DNA from 2 places in the Paenibacillus sp. FSL H8-0457 genome. Region 2 is predicted to be linked to the other one. Evidence: riboswitches for the same ligand, from Rfam matches in the RefSeq annotation. Region 2 holds a riboswitch; the other holds the start of a gene.
The links. Region 2 has a riboswitch for cyclic di-AMP ahead of MHI43_RS27480 (TrkH family potassium uptake protein). Riboswitches for the same ligand answer to the same signal wherever they lie in the genome.

Region 1 (3,512 bases), 1.0 Mb from region 2:
GCATGACCGTGGATATGCTTTCCGTTTCATGATCGAACCGCTGCCTGCGTTGTTTTCGGGGAACATTGGCGTACACCAATACTTGCGTCTTGATGAAGCCTTGATTCAAACGGCCTTTCTGCAATGGACGGAGGAGGAAGACCCGCTTCTTAGCGAATTATGCGGCCGTTTCATGCACCGAAAGCTCTACAAATATGTAGAAATCGACAACATCGATCTGGAAACCATCGACGGGATCCGCCAAGCGTTCCGCGCCGTGGGGCTGCATCCGGAATATGACCTGGAGATTGATTTTCCAACGGATCTTCCTTATGATAAGGTTCATTCCGATATGCCGCTTAACGAGAAACAGATTCTCCTTCTGGACCGGCATGACGAGCTGAGGGAAATCTCGGAGGTATCCGATATCGTACGCTCGATCAGCGGCATTCATAAAGGGCGGTACCATCTTTATTATCCGGAGGAGAAGGTGGACCCGCTCCTGGGTCAAATGCCGGAGACGATAGCCGACGTTTTCAAACAACAGCATTAAATCAAGCAAAACAGGACAACCGTTAATCCCCTTGCATTCAACCAACTAATGGAAAATAGACGACATAGAAACGACAGGAAGGAGAGTGTGGATAGTATGCTGTTCGACACGCACACTCATATGGACGCTCCCCAATTCGACGAAGACCGGGAAGCTGCAATTCATCGGGCGCTTGAAGCCGGCGTTACGCGGATGATCAATATCGGATTTAACCGGGAGACGATCCCGACCACGATGAAGCTGGCTGAGACTTATGATTTTATATATGCAGCGGTAGGATGGCATCCTGTAGATGCGATCACCATGGAGGATCAGGACCTGGATTGGATCGCCTCTTTATGCAGTCACGATAAAGTGGTGGCAATCGGGGAGATCGGCTTGGACTATCATTGGGATACGTCCCCCAGGGAAGTGCAGCACCGCGTGCTTCGGCGCCAGATCGGGCTTGCCCGGGAATTGAACATGCCCATTGTCATTCATAACCGGGATGCGCATGAAGATATCGTTAACATTTTGCGTGAGGAAAAAGCCTCTGAGGTCGGCGGTGTCATGCATTCCTTCTCCGGAAGCTGGGAAACGGCCAAAATGTGCCTGGATATGGGATTCCATATCTCGTTTGGGGGGCCGATAACGTTCAAGAATGCGAAGCAGCCCAAAGAGGTTTTGGCAAAGGTTCCGCTTGATCGATTATTGATCGAAACGGACGCGCCTTACCTGACACCTCATCCCTTCCGCGGGAAACGAAATGAGACCGCATATGTAAAATTGGTGGCGGAGGCGGCGGCCGAAATTAGAGGGTTGTCCTATGAGGAATTGGCCCAAATTACCACCAAAAATGCACTGGAACGATTTGGTATTTAACGAAAACAAGAGAAAAAGCCATGAAAAAGGGAGCATTTTCGATTAATTAAAGTTTTTTAATCAGAAAAGGCGTTGATATTACAATATTTTAACCTTTTACTTGAGAAAATGTGGTTGAATGTCGCTTTACAACCTGCATACAAACAGGATATCATCTTTTCAGTGATAAGAAGCTGCGATGTGCAGATCGCAGCCGAATATTTCATGAACCGTCTCGCTTAATCTCCGAAATTCTGGAGAACGGGGGAACCGATACTGCGGTGCATACTGGTCTGGATGCACGAAGCTGTATTTGATTTCTTTTTCGGGTCTTTGGGGTGAATTTGAAGGATCTCGCCATGAGCGGGCATCCGGATATAGGGCGTCTCTCTTACGTCCGAACCCGACAGCTAACTCCGTAAGCGAAATAAGAGGGGAAATCTCGTGCATACCATTTCCATGATTTCATTCATCAGGAAGCCACGTTAGAGCCTCTAGTACTCTTTCAATGGCTTCTTTTATTTTTGAATAATGGAGACGGGTCCATCATACTCTTGGTAAACAGGAGGTGATGGCAGATGGACGGAAGACGGGAATTGACGCAGGGTGTAGATAGATAGCAGGGCGCCCTGTGAGAAAAATTGCTATAGTCACGTCAAATGCATTCATGCGTTTACCTAGACGGCGGGACTATGAAGGAGGATGGAATAGTGGGCATTTTTCAACCTGAAGAAACCCATGAATCACAATCATCCAGCATGTCTTACGCATTGAGATGGAAGCATGACAATTTGCGTCAACTGATGTTGCTCGGCGCCATGGGTGCCGTTACGGTATCACTTCTCATATCGTTGGTTGTACATGACCAGGCAGGCAAGGAAGTTCAGCTTGTCGTCGACGGCCGGGTCACTACGGTGGAAACACGTGGATCGTTGCTGCAGGAATTGCTGGATGAGCAAGCGATCACGTTGAGTCCCCAAGATCAAATTTCGATGCCCCTGAACGGCGCAATCCGGGACGGAGACCGAATTATTATTGACAGAGCTATTCCAGTCAACGTTACGGTAGGCAGCAAAACCAAAACCATATTTACATCCCAGGATACAGTTGATCATGTACTCAAAGAGGCTGGCGTTACGATCCAGGGTGAAGATATAGTACAACCGTCGCAAGACACGAAGCTGACCAGCAATATGAATATCAATGTCGTTCGCGTCACGAAGCAAAAAGTTAAGGAAACGGAAGACCGCGAGTTCCGCGTGATCAAGACGGCCGATCCATCGCTTGAAAAGGGCGATAACCGCGTCATTCAGCGGGGCGAGTCTGGTCTTATGGTGAACCATTACGAGAAGGTCTACCACAATGGCAAGCTGGTTTCCAAGACGAAGGTCTCCCAACAAATCGAACGCAGAACGAAGGATAAAATCATTGCCGTAGGCACGAAAAAAGTGGAGAAGCCTGTTATCGTCCAGGCGGCAGCCACCGATGTAAAAGCTACACCGGCTAAATTGTCCGGCACGAAAAAAGTAACGACCGCCAAGGCTGTGGAGAACAACGTGGTTTCCCGCGCAGGCGTTGATTTTAAATACAAGAAGGTATTGAACAACGTGTCGATGACCGCGTATTCCGCCGAACAGCAAGGAATCGGTACGCGTACCGCATCCGGCACACGCGTTACGGAAGGTCGCACCATCGCCGTTGATCCTAATATCATCCCGATCGGATGGTGGGTCTACATCGAAGGCATCGGTTTCCGCCGTGCTGAAGATACGGGAGGCGCCATTAAAGGCAACAAAATCGATGTCTATTACGATTCGTTGAAATCGGCCATGAATTTCGGCCGGAAGAGCGGCCGCACCGTTTACGTGATCGGTCCGGTTAAACCTGAATTGAACTAGACGCATGAATTCCAATTTACTTTGCCATTCTAATGCTATACTATTTAGCTTATAATATATGATGATCAAGAAGAGGGAATATTTCCTCTTCTTTTGTTTTGTTAAGACCGCAGTAATCAAGGCTAAACGGGTTGAGCCTTAACGTTGTACAGGCCTGCTCTGCTTGGGAAGGAAGAGAACGAACGCATGATTAAAGAAGTGATTGTCGTGGAAGGCAGGGACGATACCGTTGCCATTAAACG
Region 2 (3,512 bases):
AGCGAATAGACGGCATAGAAAATCATCATCCCGAGCACGCCGGTTTGCGACATGCCTTCGGATTTGAAAACGGGAATCAGATTGTACGTATTCAGCATTTGAATGACGAACAGCAGCGCCGATAAGAACAGGCCGCGCTTAAACGAGGTGTAGGCCCTGGTCTTCACGCTGTACACAATCGCAAGAATGCCCAGGATTAGGGTGAACAGGCCGTACCCTGCGAGCGTCAGCAGGGTGGCATCCTGCGTCTGCTTGTTGACATAAGCAGAGTGGGCGGCTGGCACCGAGAAGGAGGGCTCATAAGAGCGCAATTTCCCCTGCTCGAAGGTGAAGCGGTGCTCCAGCCTGGAGTCCCCGATCCTGGATTCAGGGTCCACATATTTGAGACGGGGATCCCCCTCCTTCGTAACCAGCTCCAGATTCGACAGGTCATAACCCGCCCGCTGAAGCCATGGCTCCGCCAGCGCCTGCTTCTCGGCCAATGTCATGCCGTCCTCAACGACGAGCAGCATCTGCCTCTGAATCTCGCCCTTGTTCAGCTCGATCCGATCAAAGCTGGAACGGGCATAATCATACGAGAATCCGACGATGCCGGAATTTTGCATGTGCACGTCCACATTGAGGGCATCGCCTCCAGGCTCGCTGAAGCGAACGCGGTATACGTCATAGGGATATTTGGCTTCATAGGTTTTGTTATATTCCGAAAGTCTCTTCTCCTTCGCCAGATATCCGTAAAGTTCCGATTTGGATTGATATGTAACCAAGGCTTCGTCCGTGTCCGCAGCCGCAAACTGCAGATGCTCCTGAGCAAACCTTGAAGCTGCCTGCCGAGCCTGCTCCTTGGAAATGATATCCGGTGAGGCCATCTCGGCATCGTCCGGATTCGCCCACGGAAATACCTGAAATAATAGGAACAGAATCAGGCCGACTGCGGCAGGCGCGATGAGCTGCTTCAGATTGGGCTTCAGCTTCAAGGGCTCTCTTGCACGATTCATGAAATTCCTCCTCTAAGAAAGTTGATACTCCCACTGGTATTCGATATGCCTGATTAAGAACGCATAGAGTCAATATAACATAGTATGAAAGCCATAAGCAGCTTATCCCAATTATCGGAATATTGAAATAAATCGATGAAAATGAATGAAAGGTTTCGAAAACGTTAGAGAACCCTACGCTTGTATTCTTGAATATGCCCAATTCGCGCTCTTTTAAAGATATTTCGGGCGAAAAACGGCATTGGGTTACGTAACGGATTGAGTTATAATCACATCATGCTTGAAGGAACCGAATATTCCAGCCGAATTTCGTAATGAAAATGGGGGAACCATGTAATTGGGGTGAATTTCATTATTCCCGGAATAATGAATAGGGCGACCTGTGGAAATGCCCGAATCCGTCAGCTAACCTCGTAGGCTGTTGCACAGGAACCAGACCGAAAGGCACTGCGTTTTCCAGTGTCTTTTTTCGTTGATTTTTTTAAAGAAGGTGTCCGATTGAACGCTAAATTAAACTGGCTTACATTGTCTCCGCCCCAAATTCTCGTGCTTGGTTTTGCGGCCATCATCTTCATCGGGACCGGGCTGTTAATGCTGCCAATCTCGACGACGACGGGCGAACCGCTTGGATTTACTGACGCCTTGTTCACTTCGACCTCGGCAACGTGCGTAACGGGCCTGGTCGTAGTGGATACGGGAACGACATTCAGTTCCTTCGGAGAAGTCGTGATCATGCTGCTGATTCAAATCGGCGGGCTCGGATTCATGACGATGGCTACTTTATTCGCCTTGGTTCTGAAGAGACGCATATCGCTCAAAGACCGTCTAATCTTGCAGGAAGCGATGAATCAGTCCTCGATGGAAGGCATCGTAAGGCTGATACGCAGAGTATTGCTGTACTCGCTCGTCATCGAGGCCTGCGGCGCAGTCCTTTTATCGGTTCGTTGGGCGTTTGATATGCCGCTGGGCCGGGCGATCTATTACGGTGTTTTTCATGCGGTGACGATGTTTAACAACGCCGGCTTCGATTTGTTTGGCGATTTTCGGAGTTTGACCGGGTATGTATACGATCCGGTAGTCAACTTCGTTGTGATGTTCTTGATTGTTTCCGGGGGCATTGGATTTATTGTGCTGTCCGATCTGATCGATTATCGAAAACAGCGGAGGCTCTCCCTGCACTCCAAGGTGGTGCTCACGATGACGGCTGCCTTGCTTGCGGTCGGATTTATCGTCATTCTCATATTTGAATTTACCAATCCGAGAACGCTGGGTTCCCTGAACTGGGGCGGAAAATTCTTCGGCGCGTTATTCCAATCCGTAACGCCGCGTACGGCGGGCGCGAATACTATAGATATTACGGGGCTCAGACAGGCAACGCAATTTTTTATCGTCATCCTGATGTTTATCGGAGCATCTCCAGGGTCAACCGGCGGCGGCATCAAAACCACGACCTTTACCATTATGGTAGGGGCGGTCATTGCGATGATGCGCGGGCGGGAAGACATCGTTATGTTCCGTTATCGCCTGGCCCAGGAGCGGGTGCTGAAGGCACTGACCATTGCCTTGCTGGCCCTGCTGCTCGTTCTAACCGTCTCGATGATTCTGTCGACGACAGAGGAAGGGGACTTCCTGGAGATTCTATTCGAAACGACATCCGCCTTCAGTACGGTAGGTCTCTCCATGGGCTTAACGCCCGATTTGACCGTGTTCGGCAAGATCCTGATCAGCCTTACGATGTTTGCGGGTCGATTGGGGCCTTTGACGCTTGCTTATGCACTGGGGCCGAAAAAGGGTAAAGAATTATATCGTCATCCGGAAGGCAAAATGATAATTGGATAAGGGGTATAGGAGAGACATGAAACCAAAGCAATTTGCAATCATCGGTTTGGGGCGATTTGGCGCCAGTCTGGCGCTGGAGCTGATGGAACAGGGATATGAGGTGCTCGGCATCGACCGGAACGAAGAGGTCGTCGAGGATATGAGCGAGCTGCTGACGCATACGGTGGTGGCGGACGCGACGGATGAGGAAGTGCTTAAATCGCTTGGCATTCGCAACTTCGACTGCGGAATCGTTGCGATCGGGAACGACATTCAGATGAGCATCCTCTCCGCCATCCTGTTGAAAGAGCTTGGTGTCGCGATGGTCGTTGCCAAGGCGATATCGGTGCTGCACGGCCGGGCGCTGGAGAAGCTTGGCGTGGACCGGGTCATCTTTCCCGAGCGGGATATGGGGATCCGGGTAGCGCACCAGCTCGTGACGCCGAACCTGCTTGATTATATCGAATTATCCAAGGATTATCTGATTGTGGAGATGACGGTCACGGACTGCATGGACGGAAAAACGCTGAGCGAGCTTAATACGAGGGTCCGGTACGGCGTCAGCGTGGTGGCGCTGAATAAACAGTCCGGCATTATCGTTGCTCCGACGGCCATGGACGTCGTGAACTCCGGCGACATTATGGTCGTCATCGGCTCCAATGACAACGTGGACCGCTTTGAGTCCGAAGTCGTGAATAT

Region 1: it holds a riboswitch for cyclic di-AMP, as region 2 does, so the genes downstream of both, MHI43_RS00140 (3D domain-containing protein) here and MHI43_RS27480 (TrkH family potassium uptake protein) in region 2, are expected to answer to the same signal.

Annotation. Positions count from the first base shown of each region.
Region 1 covers NZ_CP150293.1:28,068-31,579, forward strand. Annotated here, with positions in the region: gene MHI43_RS00130 (HD domain-containing protein) at 1-532, shown strand, start outside; gene MHI43_RS00135 (TatD family hydrolase) at 629-1,393, shown strand; cyclic di-AMP (ydaO/yuaA leader) riboswitch at 1,599-1,813, shown strand; gene MHI43_RS00140 (3D domain-containing protein) at 2,083-3,270, shown strand; gene rnmV (ribonuclease M5) at 3,457-3,512, shown strand, end outside.
Region 2 covers NZ_CP150293.1:6,114,817-6,118,328, reverse strand. Annotated here, with positions in the region: gene MHI43_RS27485 (CPBP family intramembrane glutamic endopeptidase) at 1-995, opposite strand, end outside; cyclic di-AMP (ydaO/yuaA leader) riboswitch at 1,286-1,430, shown strand; gene MHI43_RS27480 (TrkH family potassium uptake protein) at 1,494-2,834, shown strand; gene MHI43_RS27475 (TrkA family potassium uptake protein) at 2,851-3,512, shown strand, end outside.